Regions from separate parts of the Cryobacterium sp. TMT3-29-2 genome, predicted to be linked through region 1. Evidence: predicted binding sites of a transcription regulator. Region 1 holds the regulator's gene; the other holds the start of a gene.
The links. The regulator LexA, encoded in region 1, represses DNA repair genes until DNA is damaged. The targets are predictions, from matches to a motif close to TCGAACANNTGTTCGA.

Region 1 (15,028 bases):
TTGGTCACGTCGGTGACGACGTAGCGGGAGCAGCCGGCCTCCTCGAGGCGGGCGAGCACCTGCCAAAGGTCGCCGCCCTCCTTGGTCCAGCCGCGGGCGGCGAGGGTGGTTCCGCGCACGTCGAGCCCGACGGCGACGGCGGCCCCGTGCCGCTTGATGACCTGGGCCGCCCACTTTGGGTCCTCCAGTGCCGCTGTGCCGAGGTTGATCCGGCTGACGCCCGCCTTCAGGGCCGCGTCCAGCGACGCATCGTCGCGGATGCCGCCGGAGAGCTCGATCTTCACGCCCGTGACCTCCCGGATCACGGTGCGGATGACGTCCGTGTTGTTGCCACGGCCAAAGGCCGCGTCGAGGTCGACGAGGTGGATCCACTCGGCGCCCTGGCGCGCCCAGTCGAGGGCCGCGTCGACGGGGTCGCCGTAGTTCGTCTCCGTGCCGGCCTCGCCCTGGGTCAGGCGGACGGCCTTTCCGTCGGCCACGTCAACGGCGGGCAGCAGAACGAGACGGGGGGAAGTGGTGTTCACAGTCATGGGTGTCCTCGGTTGGGAGTGGTCGCGCAAGACCAGGTCAGTCAGGAAAGAGTCGGGCTAGTTTGTGAGAGTGCCGAGCCAGTTATGGAGCAGACGGATGCCTGCTTCACCGGATTTCTCCGGGTGGAACTGGGTGGCCGTGAGCGGTCCGTTCTCAATGGCCGCCAGGAACGGCTGTCCGTGCTCGGACCAGGTGAGAATCGGCTTCGGGAACGGCGGCATGACGTCGAGGGTCCATTCCTGGGCGGCGTAGGAGTGCACGAAGTAGAACCGCTCCTGCTCGAGGCCGCGGAACAATGTCGATCCCTCCCCCGGCGTGACCGTGTCCCAACCCATGTGGGGCAGCACCGGCGCCGTCAGCTGCGTCACGGTGCCGGGCCATTCGCCCAGCCCCTCGGTGTCCACGCCACGTTCGACCCCGTGCTCGAACATGATCTGCATGCCCACGCAGATGCCCAGCACGGGGCGGCCGCCCGCGATCCGGCGGTCGATGACCTCGTCGCCGTGCACGGCCTTCAACGCCTGCATGACGGCACTGAACGCGCCGACGCCGGGCACGACGAGGCCGTCGGCTTCGAGTGCCTGACGGCGGTCGCTGGTCAGCGTCACCTCGGCCCCGGCGAGTTCGAGTGCCTTGACAGCGGAGTGCACGTTACCGGTGCCGTAGTCGAAGACGACGACGCCGGTCACAGCGCACCCTTGGTGGACGGGATGCCGGACACCAGCGGGTCGAGCGCCTTCGCCTGGCGGAACGCGCGGGCGAACGCCTTGAATTCGGCTTCCGCGATGTGGTGCGGGTCGCGGCCGCCCTGCACGGTGACGTGCACGGTCAGGCCCGCGTTGAAGGCGATGGCTTCGAAGACGTGGCGCACCATGGAGCCGGTGAAGTGACCGCCGATCAGGTGGAACTCGAACCCGGCCGGCTCCCCCTGATGCACGAGGTACGGGCGCCCGGAAATATCGACGACAGCCTGGACGAGGGCCTCGTCGAGCGGCACGACAGCGTCACCGTAGCGGGAGATGCCGGACTTGTCCCCGAGGGCCTGCTTGATCGCCTGGCCGAGCAGGATGCCGACGTCCTCGACAGTGTGGTGCACGTCGATCTCGATGTCGCCGCGGGCGCGCACGGTGAGGTCGGTGAGCGAGTGCTTCGCGAACGCGGTGAGCAGGTGGTCATAGAACGGCACCGACGTCTGGATGTCGGACTCACCGGTGCCGTCGAGGTTGAGCGACAGGTCGATGCTGGACTCGCTCGTCTCACGCTGCAGGTGGGCGAAACGGGACGAGGTGGTCGCTGAAGAGAAGCTCATGCGGCTAGTTTATTGCCCCGGCCGTTCACGGTCGCCCCAGTGCCTCGAGGGCGACGAGGAATGCCGTGGTCTCGGCTTCGGTGCCCGCGCTGACCCGCAGGTGGCCCGGGATACCGACGTCGCGAACGAGGATGCCTTCCGCCATCAGGGCCTCGAAGGTGGTTCGGGGGTCCTCGACCCCGCCGAACAGCACGAAGTTGCTCGCGCTGCGCCGGGGCGTGTAGCCGAGGCGGGCAAGCTCGCTCACCAGACGGTCCCGCTGGGAGCGGATGTCGTCGACCATGGCGAGCATGGCGGGAGTGTGGGCGAGCGCGGCCACCGCGGCTGCCTGGGTGAACGCTGACAGGTGATAGGGCAGGCGCACCAGTCGGAGCGCATCCGTCACGGCCGGGTCGGCCGCCAGGTAGCCGACGCGGGCACCGGCGAACGCGAACGCCTTGCTCATGGTGCGGGACACCAGCAGGCGTTCCCGACCAGGCAGCAGGGTGAGGGCGCTCGGCTCGTCGCCCGGACCGAACTCGGCGTACGCCTCATCGACGACGACGATGCCGTCGGTGGCGTCATAGACGGCCGCAATCGTTTCCAGGGACAGCGGCGTTCCGGTGGGATTGTTCGGCGAGCAGAGGAAGACGAGGTCAGGGGCCACCCGGTCGACCCATTCGACCGCCGTGGCCGGGGAGAGTTCGAACTCGGCGTCGCGACCGCCCGCAATCCAGCGCGTGCCGGTGCCGGAGGCGAGCAGCGAATACATGGAGTAGGTCGGCGCGAAGCCGAGCACGGACCGTCCGGGGCCGCCGAAGGCCTGCAGCACCTGCTGGAGAACCTCGTTCGAGCCGTTGGCCGCCCAGATGTTCTTGCGGGTGAGGCCGTGCCCGAGGTACCGCGAGAGGGCGTCGCGCAGTTCGGTGAACTCCCGATCGGGATACCGGTTCACGGTCGTGACCGCCACGGCCAGGGCCGCCACAATGTCTTCCGCCACCTCCGCCGGGATGCCGTGGGTGTTCTCGTTCACGTTGAGAGCCACCGGAACGTGCAGCTGGGGAGCGCCGTAGGGGGTAAGTCCGCGCAGATTATCGCGGAGAGGCAGATCGTTGAGACTGGTCACTCCCCCCATGCTACCGGGGCGCGTTGCCGGAGCGGGTCTAGAGGTCGTTCGGCAGCGCCAACCGCTGACCGGGCTCCACACTGTCGGACGGCAACTGGTTCAGGCTCACGATCTCGGCAATCACCTCGCGCGGGTCAGACGTGGGCGCGACCTTCTCCGCCAGTTGCCAGAGCGACTGCCCCGACTGGATGGTGACGTAGTCGAAGGCCGTGGCCACCCGACCGACGGTCGTGTTCTCCGCGGCGGCGATGCCGCCGTTGAGGGCGACGATCAGAGCCAGGGCCACGAATGGAGCGGCTGCCAGCGACGTGAAGACGACGCGACCGCGCCGGGTGAGTCGGAGCCGGGTGCGACCGGTCGCGATGGGGGCGCTCAATTCAAGTGCAGTGCTCATTTCCTACCTCCTGTGTGAAGACGTATCCGGCTCTCGGCCGGGAGGGCCGGATACGAACTTATGTTCCGAATGTATATTCGATTATTCGAACAATCAAGTCCTTTTCGGTTGTTTCTGAAAAGTTTCTTCCGACCCACTCGAATACATGTTTGTTTTATGAGCAAGACGCGGATACAGTTTCGATTGTTGGTTGAAACTCAATCAGGCACCCCCGACATTCGCGTGAATCGGCGGCACTCGCTGCCTGCCGCCAGCGCATCCATCGAAACGAGGAGCGACGAACGTGGCGCAGAACACCAGCGGTCCCCGCGACAAGGGCGGCACCAGACGGCGCAAGAGTCTGAGCGAGAAGCAGCTTGCAATCCTTGATGTCATCCAGCGCTCGGTCAGCCAGCGCGGCTATCCGCCGAGCATGCGCGAGATCGGCGACGCCGTCGGCCTGTCGTCCCTGTCGAGCGTCACCCACCAGCTCAATCAGCTGGAACTGAGCGGCTACCTGCGCCGTGACCCGAATCGTCCCCGCGCCCTTGAAGTGCTCATCGAGATTCCGCAGTCGCCCGAGGACACGACCTCCGGCACCGCGGAGAGTTTTCACACCGGCGTGCAGGTGGGCGATGCCGCCATGGTCCCGCTCGTCGGCCGCATCGCCGCCGGCATCCCGATCACCGCCGAACAGCAGATCGATGAGATCTTCCCGCTCCCCCGCCAGCTTGTGGGCAAGGGCGACCTGTTCATGCTCAAGGTGTCCGGCGAATCCATGATCGACGCCGCCATCATGGACGGCGACTGGGTCGTCGTTCGGCAGCAGAAAACCGCTGAGAACGGTGAAATCGTCGCAGCAATGCTCGACAACGAGGCGACCGTCAAGGTGTTCCGCCAGCGCGACGGCCACACCTGGCTGCTCCCCCGCAACACGAATTTCGAGCCGATCGTCGGCGACCACGCCGAGATCCTGGGGAAGGTTGTGGCGGTTCTGCGATCGGTTTAGGGTCGGAGTACTTCAACACCTCAGCTCCCCTTGCCTCCTGGTCTCGGCAGGCTCGACAAGCGTCGTGGAGTCTTTGATTTGTTGGGTCGCCATAGGGTCCTCGGGCCGGGCACGAAAGCCGTTTCGGGGTCGTGCCCGGCCTGAGGGCGGGGTGGAGCAGCGGGTTAGGCGGGGACGGGGGCCTGCAGCCGGGCGCGGACAATGCGGGTGGCAGCGATCATGTTGTGCAGGGACTCGACGGTCTCGGCGTAGCCGCGGGTCTTGAGGCCGCAGTCCGGGTTCACCCAGAGCTGGTCGGCCGGGATGGCCGCCACGGCCCGCTCGAGCAGGTCGGTGAGCTCGGCCACGCTCGGCACACGCGGCGAATGGATGTCCCACACGCCGGGGCCGATGCCGTGGTCGAAGCCGTGGGACTGGATGTCGCCCACGACCTCCATGCGGGAGCGTGCCGCCTCGATACTGGTCACATCGGCGTCCAGGTTGCGGATCGCGTCGATGACCACCCCGAACTCCGAGTAGCAGAGATGAGTGTGGATCTGAGTGGCGTCGGCCGCACCGGCCGTCGCCAGGCGGAAGGATCCCACCGACCAGTCGAGATAGTCCGCCTGGTCCTTCTGCTTCAGCGGCAGAAGCTCCCGCAGCGCGGGCTCGTCCACCTGGACGATCTGGATGCCCGCCGTCTCGAGGTCGGCGATCTCGTCGCGGAGCGCCAGGGCCACCTGCCGGGCCGTGTCGCCGAGCGGCTGGTCGTCGCGCACGAACGACCAGGCGAGGATCGTGACCGGGCCGGTGAGCATCCCCTTGACGGGCTTGGGCGTCAGCCCCTGCGTGTACGCCGACCACTCGACCGTGATCGGTCGCGGCCGGGACACGTCACCCCAGAGAATCGACGGTCGCACGCACCGGCTGCCGTAGGACTGCACCCAGCCGTTCTCGGTGACCGCGAACCCGTCGAGGTTCTCGGCGAAGTACTGCACCATGTCGTTGCGTTCCGGTTCGCCGTGCACGATCACGTCGAGGCCGATGTCCTCCTGCAGCCCGACGACGCGACCGATCTCGGCAAGCATCAGGTCCCGGTAGTCCGTGGCGCTCAGCGACCCCCTGAGCAGCTGCGCCCTGGCCCGACGGATGTCCCCGGTCTGCGGGAAGGATCCGATCGTTGTCGTCGGCAGGAACGGCAGCCCGAGGGCAGCCTCCTGGGTCGCGACCCGGACCTCGTAGTCGCCGCGGGTGAAATCGGCCGGGGTGAGCGCATCGGCGCGCTCCCGCACGGCGCCGTCCTGCACGCCGGGAGCCACCCGACGCGCGTCGCGGGCCGCGGTGGCCGCAACAAGGTCGGCCTCGATGGCGGCCCGCCCCTGGGCGAGCCCGCGGGCGAGCGTGGCCACCTGCGCGACCTTCTGGTCGGCGAAGGCCAGCCAACTCTTCAGGTCGCTGTTCAGCGCGGACTCGTCGTCGACGTCATGGGGCACGTGCAGCAGCGACGTCGAGGTGGAGACCGTGATCCGCGGCGACAGCCCGGCCAGGCCCACCGCCGTGTCGAAGGCTGCTGCCAGGTCGCCGCGCCAGATGTTGTGGCCGTCGATGACGCCGGCCACCAGGGTGGTCGTGTCCAGTCCGGGGGTCTCCGCGGGAACGGTTCCACGTACGAGGTCAAGGCCGATGGCTTCCACCGGGGTGGCCGCGAGAACGGGCAGGGCGTCGTCGAGGCTGCCGTAGGGTGCGGCGACGAAGAGAGCGGGGCGCTGGGCGAGGGCGCCGAGGGTGTTGTAGGCGCAGCGAAGGCCGGCGAGGGCATCCGCTCGCGGGGTGTCGATGCTTTCGCTGACCAGGGCCGGCTCGTCGAGCTGCACCCATTCGGCTCCGGCGGCGCGCAGCCGCTGCAGGAGGGCGGCGTAGACCGGCAACAGGTCGTCCAGGCGGTCGATTGGGCTGAACCCGGCCGGTGCCTGGTCGCTGGGCTTGCTCAGCAGCAGGAAGGTGACCGGGCCGACGATGACGGGCCGGGTCAGGAACCCGGCCGCCTTCGACTCTTCGAACTCGCGCACGAGGCGGGTGCCGGCGAGGGAGAACACGGTCTCGGGGCCGATTTCCGGGACCAGATAGTGGTAGTTGGAGTCGAACCATTTGGTCATCTCGAGCGGCAGGTTCTCACCTTCGCCGCGGGCGAGGGTGAAGTAGCCGGCCAGGTCGAGGTGACCGTCCGCACCGCGGAGGTCCGCGAACCGGGAGGGGACGGCACCCACCGTGCACAGGGCATCCAGCATCTGGTCGTAGTAGGAGAACGATTCGGGGATGGACGAATCGTCCCGGCCGAGCCCCAGCTGCACGAGGCGCTCCCTCGTGGTCTGGCGCAGGGCGGCCGCGGTCGCCTCGAGCTCGTCGGCGCTGACCGATCCGGTCCAGAACGCTTCGACGGCCTTCTTCAATTGCCGGCGTGGCCCGATGCGCGGGTAACCCAAGATGGTCCCGGCGGGGAAAGCGGGAGGTGCGGATGAGATGGTCATGAGTACTCCTTGACAGGGTGAGAGGCAGGAAATTCGGAGGCAGATGGAGCTGGAGTGGGAGTGAGCAGACCGCAGCGCTCGAGCACGGCGAGCACGGTCTCGTGCTGGTTGAAGGCGTAGAGGTGCAGGCCGGGGGCGCCGCCGGCGATGAGTTTCCGGGCCAGTTCTGTGGCGTGACGGATGCCGATCTCACGCTGGCCTTCCTTCGTCGGCTCCACCTCGAGCGCGATAGCCAGTTCGGAGGGAAGCTCCTCGCCGGACAACTCGAGGATGCGGCGCAGCCGGGCGGGACTGGTGACCGGCATGATTCCGGGCAGGATCGGGAACTCGACCCCCGCGGCACGGGCCCGCTGGATGAAACTGAGGTAGTGGTCGGCGTGGAAGAACAGTTGGGTGATCGCCAGGTTGGCTCCGGCGGCCTGCTTGGCCAGCAGCGTGTCGATGTCCTGGGTGGTCGACCGGGAGCGCGGGTGGCCGTTCGGGAACGCGGCCACGGCGATGCGCACCTTCTCCCGCTCCCGCTTGATCGTGCGGGCGGCAGGGAGCCCCGGGATCGCGGCCTCGCGGTACGGCACCCGTTCGGCCTGCACCCGGTGAATCAGCTGCACCAGCTCCGCCGCGCTGCCCAGGTCGCCCAGGAAGGCGTCACCCTCCCGGGTGCCTTCCGGCGGGTCCCCGCGCAGGGCCAGGAAGTTCCGCACTCCGGCGTCCAGGAATTCCCGGATCAGCCGGCTGGCTTCCGCGTTGGACGAGCCGACGCAGGTGAGGTGCGCCAGCGGGTCCACGGTGGTGGTGCGCAGGAGGTGGGTGAGCACGTTCAGGGAGGAACGCCGGGAGGAGCCGTTCGCGCCGTAGGTGACCGAGATGAACTCGGGGCCCGCCGCGGCGAGCCGCTTGATGGTGGCGTGCAGCGCGGAGGTGGCGGCATCCGATTTGGGCGGATACAGCTCGAACGAGAACGGGATGTTCCCGCACGCAGGGTCCGAGGTGTCAGGCATTGCTCCTCATTCGACAGTTGCCAGTGGCAGGCACTGGAGGCCGGGCGGCCGCGGACCGCCAGACGAGCCAGGCGGGTGTTCGCGGGCGGGTGCCGGGCTCGGCTGTCGCTCCATGCCGCCGGTCAGAATGCCGACGGCAACGATTGAAAAGACTCTAACAAGCACGCCCGAGGCGGGGCAGGTCCGTGACGGAATGTGTCACGAACCCACACCGGAGCGGCATGGGAGAGCCGGAGGAGTGCGGGAGGAGTGCGGGAGGAGTGCGGGAGGAGTGCGCAAAACGGCATGCTGAAGCCCGCCGTGTTACGGAGCAGCGCCGCCGAAGCCGGTGGCGGTCAGCCGGCGACAGCCGGCCGGACGGAGAACGGCTCGAACTGGGCCTGGATCTCCTTCGTCACGAGCGCCGTGACCTGGGTGCCGGTCTCGGCGTACAAGGTGTCGAGCACAGTGCCCTGCTCGTGCAGCACCGCGATCAGGTCGCCCCGCTCATAGGGGATCAGCAACTCAAGCTTGATCGACGGCCGCGGCAGCAAATCGGAGATGGTCGCGAGCAGGTCCTCGATGCCCTCACCGGTGCGCGCCGAGACGAAGATGCCCTTCGGCCAGAGTCCACGCAGCAGGAGCCGGTCGTCGTCACCGACCAGGTCGCTCTTGTTGAAGACGACGATCTCGGGAATCTCCCGGGCGCCGACCTCGGCGATGACCTCACGCACGGTGGAGAGCTGGCTCGCCGGGTCCGGGTGCGAGCCGTCGACGACGTGCACGATGACGTCAGCGTCGGCGACCTCCTCGAGCGTCGACCGGAACGCCTCCACCAGCTGGTGGGGCAGGTTGCGCACAAACCCGACCGTGTCGGTCAGCGTGTAGAGGAGGCCGTCGGCCGTCGTCGACTTGCGCACCGTGGCGTCCAGGGTGGCGAACAGGGAGTTCTCCACCAGAACGCCGGCCCGGGTGATGCGGTTGAGCAGGCTCGACTTGCCGGCATTGGTGTAACCGACGATGGCGACGGATGGCACGGCGTTGCGCTTGCGGTTGGCCCGCTTGGCTTCGCGGGCGGGTTTCATCTCGAGGATCTGCTTGCGGAGCCGGGACATCCGGGTGTGGATGCGCCGCCGGTCCAGCTCGATTTTGGTCTCACCGGGGCCGCGCGAGCCCATGCCGGCGCCCGCGCCACCCACCTGGCCACCGGCCTGGCGGGACATCGAGTCGCCCCAGCCGCGCAGGCGGGGAAGCAGGTATTCGAGCTGGGCGAGTTCGACCTGCGCCTTACCCTCACGGCTCTTGGCGTGCTGGCTGAAGATGTCAAGGATCACGGCAGTTCGGTCGATGACCTTCACCTTGACGACATCCTCGAGGGCGCGCCGCTGGCTGGGAGCGAGCTCGGTGTCGGCGATGACGGTGTCGGCTCCCATCGCCTTGACGATGCCGGCCACCTCTTCGGCCTTGCCCTTGCCGAGGTAGGTGCTGGCGTCGGGTTTGGCCCGGCGCTGCATGAGACCGTCGAGCACGGTGGCTCCGGCGGTTTCCGCCAGCGCGGCGAGTTCGCGCATGGAATTCTCGGCATCCGCGACGGTCCCGTGCGTGTACAGGCCGATCAAGACAACGTTCTCCAGCCGCAGCTGGCGGTACTCGACCTCGGTGACGTCCTCGAGCTCGGTGGAGAGGCTGGGCACGCGGCGCAACGCGTTGCGGTCCTCGCGGTCCTGCTGGAGGCCGTCATGACCCTCGTCGTCGTGTGACGCGCCGGATTCGGCCTGCAGGGCCTGCGCTGAGCCGCTGCGGAACAGCGAGTAGCCGGAAGCCTTGCTGTCGGCGCTGGCGAGCACGCGGGCGACCACGTCGTCGGTGTCGTCGGGCAGATTTGGTTCAGTCATCCTTTTAACAATAGTTCCTCGATGCACGGTAAGTTCCCTCTATGCCTTCCGACCACTACTTCACCCCGGCACCCGACAGCACCCTGAAACTCCGTCAGGTGACCGTGCACTTGCATGGTGCGGAACACGAGCTGACCACGGCCAATGCGGTCTTCAGCCCGGAGCACATCGACACCGGCACCCAGGTGCTCCTGAACAACGCGCCGACCCCGCCGCCCGGCGGCGATTTCCTCGACCTGGGCTGCGGCTGGGGTCCGATCAGCCTGCACCTGGCCCTCGCGTCACCCCGTGCCACGATCTGGGCCGTCGACGTGAATGAGCGGGCGCTCGATCTGGTGCGGCGAAACGCCGAGAAGCTTGGCCTCACCAACGTCACGGCGGTGCTGCCCGACCAGGTGCCCGAGCACGTGACCTTCCGTACCATCTGGTCGAATCCCCCGATCCGCGTCGGCAAGACCGAACTGCACTCCCTGCTGCGCACCTGGCTGCCGCGCCTGGAACCGGGTTCGGATGCCTGGCTCGTCGTGCAGCGCAACCTCGGCTCCGATTCCCTGCAGCGCTGGCTCGACGGCGACCTGCCCGACGAATTCAGCACCGCGCGGCACGCCATCAGCAAGGGCTTCCGGGTTCTGCGGGTCCAGCGCCAGGACTAGTCGCGCCCTGGTCCGGCGTCGAACCAATTCGACGGAAATTTTGGGTCAAACACCCGTTCCTGAGCCGTGGCGCGCTGTTCAGAGCAGAATCTCCGTCGAATTCGTTCGGGACTGAACCGCGTCGCGGTCCGCGGGCGACCCCGGGCACGGCTCAGCCGAGGCGGAAGACCCCGTCGAAGACGAGGTCCGCCGGGCCCGAGAGTGAGACGTGCTCGCCGTCCTCGGTCGGGAACATGCGCACGCCGAGCGTGCCGCCGGTGACCTCGACCTGCCACTGGTTGGGTGCACCCGCGCCGGCCCAGTGCCGGGTGGCGAGGGCCGCGGCGGCCGCACCGGTGCCGCAGGAGAGGGTTTCGCCGCTACCGCGCTCGTGCACGCGCATCCGGATATGGCCGACGCCGTTCACGACCAGCGGATCGCCCGGCAACACGAACTCGACGTTCGCGCCGGCCGCCGGGTCCGGGTCGATCTGGGGCACGAAGGTGAGATCGACGCCGGCGAGCTCGTCGTCGTCGGCGAGGGCCACGACCACGTGCGGGTTGCCCACGTTGATGCCGAGGCCGGGCCGGGCCACTGCCAGGTTCTTCGCCCGAACCAGCGGTTCCCCGCCGTCCAGGCGCCACCGGCCGAGGTCGACCTGATAGCCGTTCGCGCCGCGCTGCACGTCCCGCACTCCCCCGCGGGTGCCGATGCAGAGCGTGTCGCCTCGGTCGAGCGTGGCCAGACCCTGCTCCACCAGGAACCGCGTGTACACGCGGATGCCGTTGCCGCACATCTCGGACACCGTGCCGTCGGCGTTCCAGTAGTCCATGAACCATTCGGCAGCGTCGTCCTCGGCGAGAGCGGCCGCGCCGGCGGCCAGGCTGGTCGAGCGCACGGCCCGGATGATGCCGTCGCCGCCGATGCCGAAGCGGCGGTCGCAGATCGCGCGGATCTGGCTCGGGGTGGGCTCGATCTGCCCGTCAGGGTCGGAGAAGAGCACGAAGTCGTTCCCGGTGCCGTGGCCCTTGGTGAAGTTCAGATCAATACCCATGCCGTCCAGTTTAGGAGGCCGGGTCGGTCGCCCAGTGCTCGGCCGGCTGCCCCGGGTGGCCCAGGCGGGCGATCGCCTCGTCCACCCGGCCGGGCGAGTCGGAGTCGATCCAGTGGGTGTGCGGGGAGCGCTTGAACCAGCTCACCTGCCGTCTCGCGTACCGGCGGGTGATCTGCTGCGTCTCCTGGATGGCCTCCGCCTGGCTGAGGCTGCCGGTCAGTTGCCCGAGGGCCTGGGCGTAGCCGATGGCCCGGCTGGCGGTGACACCGGTCTCGATTCCACTCGGGATCAGCCCGCGCACCTCCTCGACGAGCCCCCGGGCCCACATGCCAACCACCCGGGCGTCGAGGCGCGGGGTGAGCTGGGCGCGCTGGGCGCGGAGGCCCAGGGTGATTGCGGGCATCCAGTAGACGGGTTCGTCGGGCAGCGCGGCGGTGTGCGGCCCCCCGGTCAGCTCCACGACCTCCAGGGCGCGCACGAGGCGTCGGCCGTTGCTGGCGCCGATGCGGGACGCGGCGACCGAGTCCACGGCCTTCAGCCGGGTGTACAGCGCGCCGGGGCCCTGCTCGGTCAGCTCAGCCTCGAGGCGGGCGCGCAGCGCGGTATCCGTGCCGGGGAACCGGAAGTCATAGACCACGGCGGACACGTAGAGGCCCGAACCGCCGACCAGGATGGGCACGTTTCCGCGCGACACGATGCCGCTGATCGCGGCGCGGGCCTCCGTCTGGTAGCGCGCGACGGTGGCCTCGTCGGTGACCTGGAGCACGTCGAGCAGGTGGTGCGGGATGCCGCGGCGCTCCGGAACGGTGAGCTTGGCCGTGCCGATGTCCATGCCGCGGTAGAGCTGCATGGCGTCGGCGTTGACGATCTCAGCCGCCCGGCCGGAGGTGGTCAGGCGTTCGGCGACGTCGAGGGACAAATCGGACTTGCCGGTGCCGGTGGGGCCGACGATGACGATCAGAGTGGGGTGGGCGTCCGCCGCCTCAGAACCGGTCGCCGAGTTCACACCGGGCACCTGCCTAGCGCTCCCCGTCGGTGACGTCGTAGATCGGCGTGGTGCTGGAACCGCTCGCCGCGGGCGGACCCACGCGCGGGACGGGTAGACGCGGGTCTTGTTGGCGCGGGTCTCGTTGGCGCGGGTCTCGTTGGCGCGGGTCTCGTTGGCGCAGTGTGGGCAGGCCGAGGGACACCGAGCCGGGAGCCCCAGCCGCCCCGCCGTGGCTGGGCACACCGCAGGACTCCGCTTCGAGGCGATCCCAGGCGTCGCCGGCGATGGTGCGACGGATGCGCAGCGGCGCCCCGTCGCCCGAGTCGGCGATCAGGTGGAACGGGGCCGCCTGGGTGACCGTGACGGTGACCAGGTCGCCCGGCCGGGGTAACTCGGACCCCTCCGGCACGTCGAAATGCACGAGGCGGCTGTCGAGGGCACGGCCACTCAGCCGATGAGTGTCGGCGTCCTTGCGGCCCTCGCCGTTGGCGACGAGCAGTTCGACCTCGCGGCCGACCACGGCTTGGTTCTCTTCCCAGGAGATGCGTTCCTGCACGGCCGCGAGGCGCTCATAGCGGTCCTGCACGACATCCTTGGGCACTTGGTCAGGCATCGTCGCGGCCGGCGTTCCGGGGCGGACGGAGTACTGGAACGTGAAGGCGGTCGCGAACCGGGCCAGCTCCACGACCCGCAGGGTCTCCTGGAAGTCCTCCTCGGTCTCGCCGGGGAAGCCGACGATGATGTCGGTGCTGATCGCCGCGTGCGGCATCTGGGCGCGCACCCGGTCGAGGATGCCGAGGAACCGCGCCGAACGGTAGGAGCGGCGCATGGACTTGAGGATGCGGTCTGACCCGGACTGCAGGGGCATGTGCAGCTGGGGCATGACCGACGGCGTCTCGGCCATGGCGTCGATCACGTCGTCGGTGAAGGCCGCCGGGTGCGGGCTGGTGAAACGGATGCGTTCCAAGCCCTCGATCGTGCCGGCCGCGCGCAGCAGCTTGCCGAACGCGAGGCGGTCGCCGAACTCGACCCCGTAGGAGTTGACGTTCTGGCCGAGCAGGGTGACCTCGATGGCCCCGTCGTCGACGAGAGCCTGGATTTCGGCGAGGATCTCGCCGGGGCGGCGGTCCTTTTCCTTGCCGCGGAGGGCGGGCACGATGCAAAACGTGCAGGTGTTGTTGCAGCCGACGGAGATGGAGACCCAGCCGCTGTAGCTCGAGTCCCGCTTGGTGGGGAGGGTCGAGGGGAAGGTCTCGAGGGAGTCGAGGATTTCCAGCTGGGCTTCACCGTTGTGCCGGGCGCGTTCGAGCATGCTCGGCAGGGAGCCCATGTTGTGCGTGCCGAAGACGACGTCGACCCACGGCGCCTTCTCGAGGATGACGTCCTTGTCCTTCTGGGCCAGGCAGCCGCCGACGGCGATCTGCATGCCGTCGTGGCGGCGCTTGACCGAGGCCAGTTGCCCGAGATTGCCGTAGAGCTTGTTGTCCGCGTTCTCGCGCACGGCACAGGTGTTCAGCACGACGATGTCGGCTTCCTCGCCGTCGGCCGGCACGTAGCCGGCCGCTTCGAGCGACCCGCTGAGCCGTTCGGAGTCGTGCACGTTCATCTGGCAGCCGAAGGTGCGCACCTCATAGGTGCGAGAGCGGCCCTGCGCGTCGTGCGCGGCCTCGCTCGGAGCGATCAGAGTCGGTGCGCTCAGGGCGGCGGTAAGGAGCTCCGAGGCGCGCAGGGCCGACTGCTGCGGGTTCAGCGTCTCGGCGCCGGACAATGGGGACATAGCGGTGCTGCGGGTCATAGTGGATACCAGCTTACGCGTGGCACCTCCGAAACCGGGCCGGGTTGCCCCGGCCCGCTTCCTACTGGAACCGCACCCGGGATGGAGAGCCGCCGCGGGAGGCCAGGGCGGCCTTCACCGCCACGCGAACGATGGACGAGGAATACCCCTTGCGCATCAGGAACGCATTGAGCCGGCGGTCGATGGTCTGGTCGTCGAGCCGCCCGAGCTGCCCCACCCGCTTGACGGCGATTTCGATGGCCCGTTCCGTCTCGTCCTCGGGCATCTCGTCGAGCTTCGACAGGATGAGATCCTGATCGAGTCCGCGGCGGCGCATCTCGGCCTGCACGCTGGAGCGCCCCAGCCCCTTACGCTCGTGGTGGCTGTGCACGATCTGATCGGCGAGACGGCCCTCGTCGATGTACGACAGCTCGGTGAAGCGCTCGATGATCTCTTCGATCTCGTGCTCGGCGACCTCCGTGCCGGCCAGCACCGTGCGTGCCTCGGACGCCGATAGGCTGCGGCCGCGCAGACGCTGCCGCAGCACCCCTTCGGCATGCTCGCGATCATCAGCGGCACGGGCAACCAGGCTCTCGGGGGTCTCGTCCGGGGCCTCGTCCTCGGTCTCGCCGTCGGTCTCGTCATCGCCCTCGGCGAACCTCTCGACGCCGAACTCCTCATCGCCGGCCCCGGTCGGTGCCGCCGGAGCGCCGCCGCCGAGGTACGTGACCGGAGCCAGTCGCTCGGCGGCGATGAGATTCGCCTCGGCCTCGGCAGCGGCGGGCTCGACTGCCCGTGCCGCGGCGGTGCCGCGTGCCGCGCTCTTGCGGCGTGCCGCACTCAGCGACGCGACCTTGTCGGTCGGCTCGGGGTG
Region 2 (15,028 bases), on a different contig from region 1:
CTCGACAATGTGGGTTTTCGAGGTTCTCAGGGCCGTTTCGGGCAGAATGTCCGTCGAATTTGTTCGGCCGCGATCGCGTCGGCGACTAGGCCACGTGCGGCTCCGGCATGGACCAACGGATGGCGCGCAGGCCGGCCCTCGTGGCGTGCGTGTCGTCGTGGCCGCTCTGGCGCCGGCATTCCACGAGGTCGTTCGTCGGGGTGATGTGCGGGTCGCGGCACGAGCTGGCGTAGCTGGTGTAGTCCGTTTCGAGCAACAACTGGTCGTCGGTGAGGTGCCTGTGGGTCATCGGTCTGCGTTCCTGGTTCAGGCGCACGAACCGCGTCCCCACGACGGTTGCGCGCGGTGCTGCACGTGTTCTCTAGCTCGTTCTGGTGCGGCCGGGCTGGGTGATTGTGTGACAGCGTACGTTGACTCGTGGTCATTAATCGAGTTTTGGTCACTTTGTTAACGTGATCGAAACCGCGGCGCCGCACAGGAATCCGCTCAGGGTTCCGGTCAGCGGAAAGCGCTGATCCCGGTGAGGTCCCGCCCGATCAGGAGCGACTGCACGCTCTCGGTGCCTTCGTAGGTGTGGATGGACTCGATGTCGGCGAGGTGCTGGATGACGTGGTTTTCGAGCAGGATGCCGTTGCCGCCGAGCATGTCGCGGGCCATCGACGCGATCTCCCGCGCTGCCCGGGTGTTGTGGTACTTCGCCAGTGACGCCTGGATCGGCCGAAGCGTTCCGGCGGCGTCGAGCTCGGCCAGGCGCAGGCAGTGCAGCTGCATCGATGTGAGCCGGGACAGCATCATGGTCAGGCGCTCCTGCACGAGCTGGAAACCGGCGAGCGGCTTGCCGAACTGGATGCGCTGGGTCGAGTAGTTCAGCGCCGCCTCGAACACCGCCGTTGCGTGGCCGAGGGCCGACCAGGCCACTCCGAGCCGGGTAGCGAACAGCACCGCGGAGGCATCCTTGAACGTATGGGTGCCCGGCAGCACGGCGTCCAGCGGAATCCGCACATCCGTCAGCGTGATCCGGGCCTGGTGGATGGCCCGCAAAGACCCCTTCCCGGTGATCGTCACGCCGCGGTACCCGGGGGTGTCCTGTTCCACCAGGAATCCGCGCACATTGCCGTCGTCGTCACGGGCCCAGACCACCGTCACGTCGCCGACCGAGCCGTTGCCGATCCACTTCTTCTCGCCGTTGAGCACCCATTCGTCGCCGTCGCGCTGCGCGGTGGTCTCCAGGCCGACCGAATCGGATCCGTGGTCGGGTTCGGTCAGGGCGAAGGCGCCGAGCTTCTCGGCGCGGGCCAGCGGCACCAGCCAGCGCTCCTGCTGCTCCGGGCTGCCGAACAGCGCGATGCTGCGCAGGGCCAGCCCGCCCTGCACGGCGACCACGGTGCCCATCGAGCCGTCACCGCGGGAGATCTCCATGTTGACGAGCCCGGCCGCGAGGGGCGACATCGGGGTCAGCCCGGGACCGACAACGCCGTCGGTGAGGAGGTCGAGTTCGCCGAGCCGTCGGGCCAGGTGCAGTGGGTATTCGGCCTTGTCCCAGGCCACGGTCAGTTCGTCCAGTGTCTCGGATGCGAAGCTGCGGGCGCGGTCCCAGAAGGCCCGGTCGACCTCGGGAACGTCGGCGAACATGCCGTAGTAGTCGGTGTCGAGGGGCCTGGAGACGTCGTAGTCGGGCACGGTTTCCCTTTCGTGGAGGTCGGATTCGAAGGTTTCGGGCCGACCGTACCGGCCGGGTGGAGCAGGCACCCGCGCGCGGCCGTCGGGCCCCCCGAGATGTCGAGCCGTCGAGCCGTCAAGCCGTCGAGCCGTCGAGCCGTCGAGCGCACCACTCACGGTGCCCCTGTGCGCCGGTCGGAAAATACCCAGACCCAAGTTCTATCTGACACTCAGTCTCAGGTCAAGCGGCACTCAGTGTCAGCAAGGGCGCGTCTGGGCGCGAAGGCGTTCCTCGATGGCGCGAGCCAGTTCCAGGGGATCCGTCGCGGCCGGGAAGACGGCGACGACCACGTCGCCCGAGGGCCGCGCCTCGGGGCCTGGCGCCGCGGCATCCGGGCGGAAAAGCCGTTGCACCTCGGCGAGCTCGGCGGCCAGCGAGAACGGGCCCACGCTGTCCGACGCCCGGATCAGGCGCCGAAGCACGAAATTGTGGGTGGCCGTCACGGCGGCGGCGAACCGGATGGCAGTCAGGGGCGACACGCCCGGCACGGTGCTGCGCAGGTAGCTGGCGAACATCCGTTCGTACCGGATCGCCATGATGGTTTCCCGGTCCCGCAGCACCGGTGTCTCCCGCACAACCCGGTCCCGGATCCGCACGATCTCCAGTCGTTCGCGGAATCTCTCGAAGACCATGGCGGCTGCCTCGCACACGGCCAGCCACGGATCCGGGTGCGGCACAGCGAAATACTCGTCGATGCGGGCGACCAGTTCGTCGTGGTCGGCAAAGATCACGTCGTCTTTGGACCGGAACTGCCGAAAGAAGGTGCTGCGCGAGACGCCGGCCGCCTCGGCGATGTCCACGGTGCTCGTGGACTCGTAGCCGTGCTTCTGAAACAGGCGAACCGCGATGTCGGCGACCTCGATCCGAGAGAGCGGTCGCGACGGCCCGGGCGGCCCGGCAGGCCGGGAGGGAGCAGCAGGCAGGTCTGGCATGGTCTGGCGAAATTATCACGGAATGCGAACGAACGGATGCCGCGAGCAGGCCGGCCCTCGCTTGTCCGGAGCGGCACGGACGGGCAGTCTGGCGGCGACGAAGGAGCGACCCGGTCCACTTCAGGAACGAGCGCCGGCGCCCCGGCAGGGCAGGCACCGCGCAAAGGGCTCCGTGCCCGTATCGCCGCCTGGCTCTCCGTGGCGCTGTGCCGGAGTCTCTCGCCGTAGCGATGGTCCTGGGCGATGCCCTGTTGAGGCTCAAGGGCTACGAGAGCGTCGGCGCCGAGCCGATCCCGCTCGGCAGGGTGGCGCTGGCCGGCCTTGCGGCCGTTCTCGTGCTGATCACTCCGACTATTCCGGCCACTATGCGCGGCCTGCGGGCACGACGCCTCGGCGTGACCTCAGGCATCTTGCCCGCGATCATCGGAGCCGCCGCCCTGGGGTACGGGCTGCTGACGAATACGCTTCCGCTGCTCCTCGCGAGCCTCGGCCGGTAGCCCATGCCGAAGCCGCTCTGTCAGCTCTTTTCTGGTCGCAGGACCTGAATCGGAGTAATGTTCCCGTCACGGTCAATACAGACGGCACTATTGCCGCGCCGAGAGAGAGCGCTTCACACACATGGACTTCCATCCCCACTGCCCGCAGCGTGCCTGTGTCGGAATCATGCGAACCCGGGCCCTGGCAACCGACACCCTGGCGGATGAAGAGATCTGGTTCCAGTGCGAAGATTGCGGCTCCGAGAAGCACTGGACGAACCTCGGCGAGCCGGACGCTACGCGGCACTAGGTGCCTGAGGCCTCGACGTATGCTCGTGGCGCTGCCCAGGGAATCAGCGCCGGCTGACGCGGTTGCGGTTGCGGTTGCGGTTGCGGTTGCGGTTGCGGTTGCGGTTGCGGTTGCGGTTGCGGTTGCGGTTGCGGTTGCGGTTGCGGTTGCTTACACGGAGTCCGGCATCGAACGAATTCGACGGAGATCTTTGTCTGCAACTGCATTTTCGGTGATTTCGGGGTGGGTTCGGCCAAAATCTCCGTCGAATTCGTTTAGCGGCTTTGCCGCTCGGCTGCCCGGCCCAGCCTGGTGCCGAACGTAGAAATAGATTACGAATAAACTTTTCAGGTAAGATGACAGACCTTCGATTACTTGTTCTATTTCTGGTAAACTCGGGTCTGTGAACAACCCCACCGATACTCCCGCAGCGAATGCCGTACCCGGCTCGTCTGCGGCGGCGTGGGCGGTCGCTGAGCTGCAGGCTCTCGCGGCGGGGCTCGCGGGGTCGCTGCGGTGTTCGGTGGTGGGCGGCTTCGATGACGATGGCTTGCTGCAGGTGACGACCGCGGTCGAGGTCCTTGGCCGGCGGGTCGACGCGTTGCGGGTGGCTACGGCGGCGGAGGTCGCGGACCGGTCCCGGCCCGAGCTCGGCACCGGCCGGCTCTCCGCGAGGCGCGGCTGCCGCACGCCCGGGGAGCTCTTGGAGCGGGTCACCCTGGTGTCGGGGCCGACCGCGCAGCGACGGATGCGGCTGGGCAGGCAGCTCCGCACCGGCCGCTCCCTGGCAGGCGAACCACTACCACCCCTCTTCCCGGCAACCGCGATCAGTCTGGCCACAGGTGCGATTGGCATCGACACCGCCGACGCGATCTTGACCGCGTTGACGCCGACGCTGCGATGCACCGACCTCGACTCGGTACAGGCCGCCGAGACCGAACTCGTGGCTGCGGCCACCGGCACCAGCTCGGAGACCCCCGTGCCCGCATCGGCGGAGGAGATCCGGGTGCAGGGCGCGGTCTGGAAGGCCGTGCTCGCGCCCGACGGGTCCCGGCCCGACGACCACGCCATGACCGCCCGCGGCATTCGCCTCGGCCGGGAACGCGACGGCATCGTTCCCCTCTCGGGGGCGCTGATGCCGGAGATCGCGGGCAAGCTCCGCCGCCTCCTCGACGCCTACCTCTCACCGAAAAGCGCCCCGGTCGCCTTCCACCAGGAAGAAGAAGCCGCCCAGGAACAGGAGCTGACACTGGAACAGGAGCTGACACTGGAACAGGAATTGACACTGGAACAGGAGTTGACGCCGGAACAGGTGCGGGAGGAGGCGCTGCTGGAGCGCGACGACCGCACCCCCGACCAGCGTCGGCACGACGTACTCGCCGTCATCCTCGACGTCGCCTCCCGCGCCGGCGAATCCCCGACCATCGGCGGCGCCCCCGCCACGGTCCTCGTCAGCGTCCGAGAGCAAGACCTGAACGCGGACTTCGGTCAGGGTCACGGCGTCGGCTGGATCGACGGAGTCGAAGCACCGATCACGATCAACGCCGTCACGGACCTGATCAGCACCGGCGGCCAACAAAAAATCGTCATCAACGACGAGGGACGCATCATCGCCCTCGGCTCCCCCGAACGCTGCTTCACCCCCGCGCAACGCCGAGCGATCCAACTCCGCGACGGCACCTGCATCATCCCCGGCTGCACAATCCCCGCCGGAATGACCGAGATCCACCACGTCATCCCGCACTCAGAAGGCGGACCCACCCACACCGACAACGGCGTCTGCCTCTGCTGGTTCCACCACCGCTACCTCAACGCCTCCGGCTGGGCCATCCGGATGGTCCGCGGTGCCGCGCAGATCATGGCACCACCCTGGCTCGAAACCGGGGTGCGCAAATGGCGCACCGTCACCAAGTCCCGCACCCGGATGACCGACGCAATCGAGCGGAAGAACGTGACCCACGACGACGAGTAGATGCTTCCCAGCCCCCGGGCTCGACAGCTCGACCACCGACCGGGGAACCTCCCCACGTCAGACCGCCAGATCTCGACAGACTCGACCACCGACCGGGGAACCTCCCCACGTCGGGTCGCCCGGACTCGACAAGCTCGACCACCGACCGGGGAACCTCCCCACGTCGGGTCGTCCGGTCTCGACAGGCTCGACCACCGAAGCTCGACCAGTGCCGCATGAGCCCTGGCGAGAAAGTTCTCCGGGCCCGGGCCGGCTCACTCGACCTCATCCGGAAACCCGTCTTGAGCCACGAGAGCGGGTGAAACGTCGGTTTCGGCCCCGCAGAACGACGAAGCACCCGCTCCCGCGGCCAGGCAGGGTGGGGAATGTGCGGGGCAGTGATGATGCCGGAATTGCTCTGGCCCACCGGGTGCCGTAACTTCTGAATCGGTGTTGCTCGCGGCCGCACCGAGTCGGACCGGAGTTGAACATGACCACAATCGAGCTGCTCGTCTATGCCGATCGCCTGGGCGGTACCATCCACGATCTGCAGACCCTGCTTGACGGCCCGCTCCGGGCCTACGGCAGCGTGCACGTGCTGCCGTTCTATGTTCCCTTCGACGGTGCGGATGCCGGCTTCGACCCGATCGACCATGCCGCGGTCGATTCCCGCCTGGGCAACTGGGCCGACATGCGCAGCCTCGCCGGCACGCGCGGGCTCACTGCGGACCTCATCGTCAACCACGTCTCCTCCTCTTCGGTCGAGTTCATCGACTGGCTTGCACGCGGCACCGACTCCGACTATGAGGGCATGTTCCTCACCTTCGACACGGTTTTCCCGAACGGCGGCACCGAGAAGGACATCACGGCGTTCTACCGGCCGCGGCCCGGCCTGCCCTTCACCGCCTATCAGGGCGCCGACGGCAGCCGCCACCTGGTCTGGACGACTTTCATGCCCACCCAGGTCGACCTGGACGTGAACCACCCCGCGGCGCTCGCCTACCTGCGCCGCGTTCTGCAGACACTGGCCGGCGGCGGCGTCTCGACCGTGCGGCTCGACGCCGTCGGCTACGCCGTGAAGACCCCCGGGACCGACAGCTTCATGACCGCGCAGACCCTCGAGTTCGCCCGCACCGTGGTGGCTCTGGCCCACGAGGAACACCTCGAGGTGCTCGTCGAGGTGCACGCGCACTACAGCCAGCAGCTCGCGATCGCCCCGCTGGTCGACCGTGTCTACGACTTCGCCCTGGCGCCGCTCCTGTTGCACTCGCTCGGCACCGGAACCGTCGACCGCCTCGCCGACTGGTTCCGGATCCGCCCCGCCAACGCCATCACGGTGCTCGACACCCACGACGGCATCGGCATCATCGATGCCGGCCCGATCGGCGACAAGCCCGGCCTCCTGACCCAGTCCGAGATGGTCGACATCTTCGCCCGCGCGGAGCGGGCCACGCACGGCCACTCCACCGTCGCATCCGTCGTGCCCGAGTGGTTCACCCTTCCACATCAGATCAATGCGACCTTCTACAGCGTGCTCGGCGGCGAGGAGGTTCCCTACTTCCTGGCCCGCGCCGTGCAGCATTTCCTGCCCGGCCGACCGCAGGTGTACTACGTGGGGTTGCTCGGCGGCCTCGACGACACCGAGCTGTTCGGGCGCACCGGCAACGGCCGCGACGTCAACCGCCACGTCTACACGGCGGAGGAGATCGAACAGGCCCTCACCACCGACGTGACCCGCGCGCAGCTCGGCCTGGCCCGCATCCGCAGCACTCACCCGGCCTTCGCCGGCGACTTCTCCTGGGCCGGGCTCGCTGCAGACCGGATCGAACTCCTCTGGACGGCTGCTGAAGCGAGCGCTCGGCTCACGGTGGCCACGACGCTGGGCTCCCCGACCATCCGCATCGAGCTGACGGATTCCGGACGCACGCAGGTGCTCGACACGGTCGTATCCGTCGCCGACTGGGAGCCCGCGCCGCGCTGACCTAATTCGATCGCGGGCGATCGGGCTTGACTGCGGTGTGCGCAAACCCCGAACCAGCTACTACTGCGGCGGCCCTGTCCGCGTATTCCATCAGCCTCGAGCCCTCCTCGGCGAAAGTGACCACGAACGAAATCGCTGCCTTCCTCACCGACCGGGCACTGGTGACCGTGCACATGAACGGAAATTTCACTCTCATGCGGTTGCGGACGCTGCGGCGGATCATCCTCCCTCTGAGAGAGGTCGTGAACGCGCTGCCGCGGCGAGACCTGCATTTGCTTCAGGACGAGATGGGACCGTACCTCCAGGACGTGTACGAGCACGGGCTGAGGTAAGCCACCCGGCTTTTACGCGGCCGCAGCACTGATCGTGGGACTTTCAGCGCTGCTTTGCGTTCTCTTCCGGCGCAACGACTGGATCTGCAACCGAGGGGACGATTCAGACCTCGGTCGGATTCACGCTCAGCGACAGCCCTTGTCGCTGGTGTCTCGTGGGCGGCAGCCACGCGCGCGTGCGCCAGACAAATGCAGTCGCAGCCGTCGGGTCCCCGGCAGCCGAGTCCCCGGCACCGCCATCAGCTTCGGCCGGACCGAGAAGGAGTGCATCGAACGTAGGCCGGACGGCACTGCTGGCTGTGGTGTCATCGATGGAGGGAGAATAGAACATCGTGCATCCTTCGGGGTCTGCGGCTGACAGAGGCTGTCACCATTGGGACGCCGGTTGTGACATATTTGTCACGGAATTGTGAAATGTTTTTTCTAACGGCAGAGGAAGGGCGGAGCGTCGATGCCGAATACCCCGACCCGGGCTCCGCTCGCGTCTCCGCTGGAGTCGTTCCCCGACCAAACTTTGGCGGATCGTGCCGCTGACGGGGACATTCGGGCATTCGAGGTGCTCGTGCGCCGCTACGGCCCGCTGATGCGGGTGTATGCCAGCCGTGTCCTTGGGTCGAACGACGAGATGGACGACGTCGTGCAGGAGTCCTTCATCACCGCTTGGCAGCAGTTGCCCACCCTTGAGAACGGTGCCGCCGTGAAGAGCTGGTTGATGCGTATCGTCAGCCGGAAAAGCGTCGACCGGCTCCGCGCCCGGCGGCACCATGTCGACATCGACCTCACCGACGCTCCGGCCCCAGAGCGTCATTCCCCGCATAGACTGGCGGAAGCGGAGTCTCAGACGGAGGCCCTGACGCGTGTCCTCGCCGATCTACCTGAGGACCAGCGCCGCTGCTGGATGTTGCGAGAACTCGCGGAATGCAGCTACGGCGACATTGCGGAAGAACTGGAGCTCCCCGTCTCGACCGTTCGCGGGCTTCTCGCCCGTGCACGGAAAACCCTGCTCCAGGAAATGGAGGAATGGCGATGAAATCCTCCGACAAGCTCGCCGGGCACACTTTCGAGGAGCTGAGCGACTACCTCGACCGGGACCGGTCCCCGGCCGACCCGAGCATCGACGGATCCCCCGAGTGTGAGATCGCGCTGCGCGGCATGGAGCGGCTCCGGAACACGCAGCGCGCCCTGCTCAAGAAAGACGTGGAGCTGGAATCCGAGCGCGAGGACAGCTGGGTCAGCACGATTCTGCAGGCCATCAGCATCGAGGCGCGCGCCGGCCGTGACATCCCGATCAGCCACCCCTCATCGACCGCCCGGCTGAGCGTGACGGAGGGTGCGGTGCGCGGCATCCTGCGTGCCGCCGGTGACAGCATTCCGAACATCATCGTCGGACGGTGCCGCCTCGACGGCGACGTTAGCGAGCCGGGCGCACCGGTCACCGTGCGGGTGGATGCCACGGTCCTGGAGGGCGAGATCATTCCATCGCTCGTCGTTGCGCTCCGGGAGGCGCTTTACGTCGCGCTCCACCAGCACACGGAACTCGCGGTCGAAGCCGTCGACATCACCATTCGCGACCTGTACCAACCCGTGCCCCCACGTGCGAAAGCGAGCAGTGATGAGTGACGCCCCGGCACCGGAAAAAGTGACGCCCGACCCTGCCCCCGAATCCCCGCTGCCCAGGCAACTAGACGAGCTGGTGCTGGCCGTTCCCGGCGTGGACGCGCTGTACTCGGCGGCCCCGCTCGTGGCGACCGTGGTCGCTTCCGTAGTCGCCTCCGCCGTCGAAGCCGTGACCGGCCAGCCGAAATCGAACAGCTCCGTCTCGGTCAGCGAGAAAAAAACCGGCCTGGAGATCGCGGTGAAGATCGGCGTCACCGCCCCCTACGCGGCCATCGATGTGAGTCGCCGCGTACACGACGCGATCACGGAGCAGCTCGACCAGAACGGGAGCCCGGCCGCGACCGAGATCGCGGTCACCGTGGCCCGGATCGACTGACCTGGTTCGCCGGCCAGTCCGGCAACGCCAGTGCTCGGTCGCGCTTCTCACGGGGGCGTCCCACCGCGGGTGTGTAGCGTGAAAACCCACACGACCTAAGGAGTCATCAGTGAGTCAGACAATCGACATCGGCATCCCGGACCAGCAGCTCGAGAAGATCGTTCACGGTCTGTCCCGAGTGCTGGCGGATTCGTACACCCTTTACCTCAAGACTCACAGCTACCACTGGAACGTCGTGGGCCCTATGTTTCACTCGCTGCACACCATGTTCATGGACGAGTACACCGAGCTGGCTCTGGCCGTCGACGACATCGCGGAGCGCATCCGCGCCCTGGGCACCCCGGCGCCAGGCACCTATCGCCAGTTCACCGAGCTCGCCGTCGTGCGCGAGGACACCGACCTGCCGGATGCCCCGGAGATGCTCCGTCGACTGGTCGCCGCCCACGAGGCCACAGCCCGCACCATCCGCGAGGTGCTACCCGTCGCCGAGAGCGCACCCGACCAGGTCTCCACCGATCTGCTTGTGCGCCGCCTGGACGTGCACGAGAAGACAGCCTGGATGCTGCGCAGCATGCTGGCCTAAGCCTGCGGTGCGGGCTGGATACCTCGAGCCGGCGATCAGGCGATCCGTCCCCGTTCGATCCGGTCGATCACCTGGCCGACCATCACTTGCGGTTCGCCGTCGCCGAATACGGGCCACCAGTACACATCAGCGTTCGCCGCCGCAGGCAACTAGTCCGCGATCTGAGGGGACTACACCTCGCGTCGGGCTGCCGCCAACGGGCTTCCCGCCACCGGGTCCCAGGTCGCACCCGGGCGACCCAGCAGGTAGCCCTGGGCGAGCACGGCGCCGCTGGTGCGCAGGCTGTCGAGCTGTTCCGTGGTCTCCACCCCCTCGGCGATCACCTCCACGTCGAGCTTGGCAGCCAGCGCCAGGATGCCCTGCACGAGCGACACGGAGGAGGCTCCGGGAAGACCCTGGATGAAGCTGCGGTCGATCTTGATCTGGTCGACGGGCAGGGTGTTGAGCCAGGCCAGGGTCGAGAAGCCGGTGCCGAAATCGTCCAGGGAAATGCGGATGCCCAGACGGCGCAGTTCCACGAGGCGCTCGACGATTCCGGGGAGATCGATGAGTGACCGGCTCTCCACCACCTCGAGGGTGAGCCGTTCCGGTGCCAGACCGTTGCTGTTGAGAGCCGTGCGAACCGTCGACACGAGCCTGTGATCCAGCAGCGTGGCGGCGTCGAGGTTTACCGCGACGCCCAGCGGCCGGGCGCCCAGCTGCGGCCAATCGACCACGTCCCGGCAGGCGGTCGCGATCACCCACAGGTCCAGTTCGGTGATCAGGCCCCGTTCCTGCGCCAGCGGCAGGAATGCGCCCGGGGCGAGAATGCCCAGTCGCGGGTGCGCCCACCGGATGAGGGATTCCGCGCCCACGACCGTCTCCTCACCGAAACGGGAGATGTCCACGACGGGCTGGTAGTACAGTCTCATCTCGTTCGCCTCCACCGCACGGGACAGCTCCACGAGTAGCGACGTGTCGGCGTCCCCCGGTGATTCAACGCCCATCGATATGCTGCCGTGCGCCTCGGCGCCGGCCACGGCGATCTGATTTCGGCCCGTTCTCTTTGCGTCGTACATTCCGGCGTCCGCCGCGTCGAGGAGCTGCTCGCCGCGGCCCCCCGGCCCCCGGTGCGAGGCCACACCCACGCTGGCGGAGATCCGCACGTGCTGGCCGGCCAGGTGGAAGGGGGGATTCAGGCAGCCCACGACGCGGCGGGCCAGCTCGATGGCCGAGTCTTCGCCGTCAAGGTCGGTGACCAGCACCGCGAACTCGTCTCCGCCGAGTCGGCCGATGGTGTCGATGCTGCGGATCTCGGCGCGCAGGCGAGCCGCAACCTGTCGCAGCAGCTCGTCTCCGGCACGATGGCCCAGTCGGTCATTGACGCGTTTGAAGTTGTCGAGGTCGCAGAACAGCACCGCGGTGCGGCTGTTCGGCTGGCACTCCGCCAGTGCGGTGTCGAGCAGCAGGGCGAACAGGGCCCGGTTGGGCAGGCCGGTCAGGCCATCGTGCTGGGATTGGTACCTTACGGTCTCGAGCAACCGGGCCTTCTGCATGGCCGTTTCACCCTGGCGGCTGACGCCTTCGATCAGCGTGATCGCCTCGGCCAGGACCTCGGGTGCCACGGGGGCGACCCAGCTGGCCGTCGCGACACCCATCAGCACATCCCCGGCGAGGAGGGGCACGACGACACCGTTGTTCACACCGATGGAACGCAGCAGCGCCGCCAGGGCCGGGCTGGCGTTGTCGGCGCTGATCAGAACGCGTTCCTGGCGTCTGAGAACGCCGAGGAGCTCCGGGGTCTGCTCCACGGTCAGCGTCGTCCGGAGGAAGAACTCGCGATCGGCCGGTGCGAGGCCGCTGGCCGCAGCAGGCCGCAGCTCGCCGACCTCGGCGTCCCACAGGAGCACGGATGCCGCGTCACTGCCGACGATCGTCGCCAGTGCCGACGCGACGACGTCCGCGATCGCCTCGACGCTGTCGCTGGTCGCCAACTGCTGGGCGAGGCCGAGCAACGCGGCCGTGCGCAACCCTTCCCGGCGGGACTCCTCGAGAGCCGTGAACAGGTCGAGGGCTGCAGCAGCGTGTCCGGCGTAGGCCTCGAGCAGGGCCCGATCCCCGAGCATCGCCGTGTGCCCCTCCGCGAACACGGCGGCCAGATGCCCGTGGATCTTGCGGTTGGAAGCGATGTCGACGACCAGCGCGCGTTCGTCCAACAACTCACCACTCAGCATCCGTGTCACGAGATCGGCGGCACGTTCCTCACTGAGCCCTCGATGGCGAACCAGCGGAGCGCCGCCCCCGGTCGGTTCGACGATGAGTAGGTACGCCGGCGCGAGCACCGCGGAGGCGGCGCGATCGACGATCCGAGCCAGCACCTCATCGACGTCGTCGCTGTTGACGAGATCAGCGGCGGCCAGCTGCACCTCCCGGACCTTGTCGCGCAGAACGCCGAGGGATGAGTCCACCCAGCGGCTCCGCGATCGCCACGACCACCAGCGCACCCGTGTCGACCAGGTCAGCACGTAGTCGCACGCCGGGAAGCCGTCCGACTGGCACTGCGGGTGGCTGATCTGTGCGGGGCCGAGGCCGAAGATGGCCGGCACGGACGAGAACAGTCCCTGGGCGTATTGGCAGTCGAGTCGGGACGGGCGATAGTCGTCGTGCAGACGGTAGCGCACGGTCGCCCTGGTCTTGCCGACGTACAGGGCATCGATCGTCGACGTCGTGGTGAACTTCGGCACCATGCGCGGTAACTGGCGATAGATGGCCCCGGGCGAGGCGAACACGCTGAGCAATTGCACGAGAACAGGCTGGATGTCACCCCGGACCGCGCCGGTGCCCACCGTGAACATGGTGTTCGGGTCGCCGAGCACCGCGGTTGCGGCCTCGAACAGCCGGATACGGGTGTCGTAGCTGACCCACGTGGACGTGTTCTGGAGAGTCGCGGCATCCTGCTGCACGCCCGCCCGGGAGAGCACCTCTGTGACCGCTCCGTCTCCGCCGCGCTCGCGCACATGGCGCAGAAGCAGGCCGATCGTCGTACTCGCAGTTTCGCGCGGCTCTGCATCCATCGTCTTCCGTCCCTCCAGTACTCTATCGACGGGTTTCGACGCTAGGTAAGCGGGACGCAACAACAATCGCCGCCCAGCGCACTCGGTGCGGTGAACGGCGATCGTGCGGGTCTCGGCCGGTCAGCCGTTGATCACCTGAGGCACTCCGAGCGCCTTGAGACCTTCGACGCCGAATTCCAGGCCGTAGCCGGACTGCTTGGAGCCGCCGAACGGGATCATCGGGTGCACGCCGCCGTGCCCATTGATCCAGACAGTTCCGGTCTCGAGCCGGGCCGCAACCTCGCGGGCCTTCTCGAGGTCGGCCGACCATACCGAGCCGCCGAGCCCAACGTCCACGCTGTTCGCCTCCCGGATCACTGCGTCGAGATCGGTGTACCGGATGATCGGCAGCGCCGGACCGAACTGCTCCTCGGTGACCAGGGCGTTGGCGCCGTCGATGTCGGCGATGAGGGTGGTCGGGTAGAAGTAGCCGGGCTGGTCGAGGTCGGGGTTTCCACCGATCAGCACGCGGGCACCGGACTCCTTGGCCGATTCGACGAGGCGGGACACGATGTCGAACTGCGCCTGGTTCTGCAGCGGCCCCAGGACGTTCTTCTCATCGAGCCCGTTGCCCATCGGCATGGCAGCGGCGACGGCGGTGAGTTCCTCGCAGACCGCGTCGTAGACATCGTCGTGCACGTAGAGCCGCTTGAGTGCGGCACAGGTCTGACCGGTGTTGATGAAGGCACCCCAGAACAAATCCTGGGCGATCGCCTTCGGGTCGACGTCAGGCAGCACAATGCCGGCGTCGTTGCCACCGAGCTCGAGGGTGAGTCGCTTGACGGTGTCGGCGGAACTCCGGATGATCGCCTTGCCGGTGGCGGTCGAGCCGGTGAACATCACCTTGCCGATGTCCGGGTGGGTGGACAGGCGCTCGCCGATCTCACGGTCGCCCGACACCACCGTGAGCAGCCCGGCCGGCAGAACCTGGTTCATCACCGCGACGAGGCCCAGAACGCTGAGCGGGGTGTGCTCCGAGGGCTTGACCACGACGGCATTGCCCATCCGCAGCGCCGGCGCGATCTGCCAGACTGCGATCATCATGGGCCAGTTCCAGGGGCCGATCGCGGCGACCACGCCGATCGGGCGGTAGTGCATCTCGGCGTGGACCTGGCCGTCGTCGACGACGATCTCAGCCCCGAGCGGTGTCGCCGCGGTGGCACGCAGCCAGGCGGATGACGCACCGACTTCGAAACGGGCGTTCGGCCCGTTCAGCGGCTTGCCCTGTTCGCGGGAGAGCAACTCGGCGAGCGGCTCGGCCGCGGCATCGATCGCATCCGCGACCCGGTTCAGCATCTCGCTCCGTGCAGCGTGACCCAGGGCCGCCCAGGCCGGCTGAACCGCGCCGGCCGTGGTGACCGCGCGGTCGAGGTCCCGAGCGGTGTCCACGGGGGCCAGGCCCACCACCGCTCCCGTTGCGGGATCGAATATTTCTCGCGTCGATCCCGACTGCGGCGTGATCGTCGCAAGGAGATTGTCGTAGGTGTCCATGGGTCCTCCACTGTGAGTCCGTTAGTTCTCTGAACCTATCCAGCGGATGCCGGGCCCGTTTGTTTCAGCGCGCAGGGCGGTTGTTCTCTGGCGCAGGACCGTCATCCTCTTGCCGCACACCTCCAGTCGTGCCACCCTGACAGGCACTGTGGGCCCTGCCGAAAAAACGTGACGCGCGAATGGAGACC

Region 2: E3O67_RS01400 (HNH endonuclease signature motif containing protein) is a predicted target of LexA. The motif match lies at 3,785-3,800, and genes of this name have one in related genera.

What each region holds. Positions count from the first base shown of each region.
Region 1 covers NZ_SOGK01000010.1:124,799-139,826, reverse strand. Annotated here, with positions in the region: gene priA (bifunctional 1-(5-phosphoribosyl)-5-((5-phosphoribosylamino)methylideneamino)imidazole-4-carboxamide isomerase/phosphoribosylanthranilate isomerase PriA) at 1-530, opposite strand, end outside; gene hisH (imidazole glycerol phosphate synthase subunit HisH) at 588-1,220, opposite strand; gene hisB (imidazoleglycerol-phosphate dehydratase HisB) at 1,217-1,840, opposite strand; gene E3O67_RS01285 (histidinol-phosphate transaminase) at 1,866-2,945, opposite strand; gene E3O67_RS01280 (LysM peptidoglycan-binding domain-containing protein) at 2,983-3,339, opposite strand; gene lexA (transcriptional repressor LexA) at 3,623-4,327, shown strand; gene metE (5-methyltetrahydropteroyltriglutamate--homocysteine S-methyltransferase) at 4,492-6,834, opposite strand; gene E3O67_RS01265 (methylenetetrahydrofolate reductase) at 6,831-7,832, opposite strand; gene hflX (GTPase HflX) at 8,168-9,706, opposite strand; gene E3O67_RS01255 (class I SAM-dependent methyltransferase) at 9,748-10,359, shown strand; gene dapF (diaminopimelate epimerase) at 10,511-11,392, opposite strand; gene miaA (tRNA (adenosine(37)-N6)-dimethylallyltransferase MiaA) at 11,403-12,398, opposite strand; gene miaB (tRNA (N6-isopentenyl adenosine(37)-C2)-methylthiotransferase MiaB) at 12,412-14,175, opposite strand; gene E3O67_RS01235 (regulatory protein RecX) at 14,237-15,028, opposite strand, start outside.
Region 2 covers NZ_SOGK01000011.1:11,989-27,016, forward strand. Annotated here, with positions in the region: gene E3O67_RS01375 (hypothetical protein) at 86-289, opposite strand; gene E3O67_RS01380 (acyl-CoA dehydrogenase family protein) at 499-1,632, opposite strand; gene E3O67_RS01385 (TetR/AcrR family transcriptional regulator) at 1,918-2,652, opposite strand; gene E3O67_RS01390 (hypothetical protein) at 2,859-3,149, shown strand; gene E3O67_RS01400 (HNH endonuclease signature motif containing protein) at 3,821-5,389, shown strand; gene gtfA (sucrose phosphorylase) at 5,859-7,349, shown strand; gene E3O67_RS01410 (hypothetical protein) at 7,466-7,681, shown strand; gene E3O67_RS01415 (RNA polymerase sigma factor) at 8,133-8,711, shown strand; gene E3O67_RS01420 (hypothetical protein) at 8,708-9,301, shown strand; gene E3O67_RS01425 (hypothetical protein) at 9,294-9,674, shown strand; gene E3O67_RS01430 (Dps family protein) at 9,784-10,257, shown strand; gene E3O67_RS01435 (bifunctional diguanylate cyclase/phosphodiesterase) at 10,428-13,310, opposite strand; gene E3O67_RS01440 (aldehyde dehydrogenase family protein) at 13,431-14,840, opposite strand.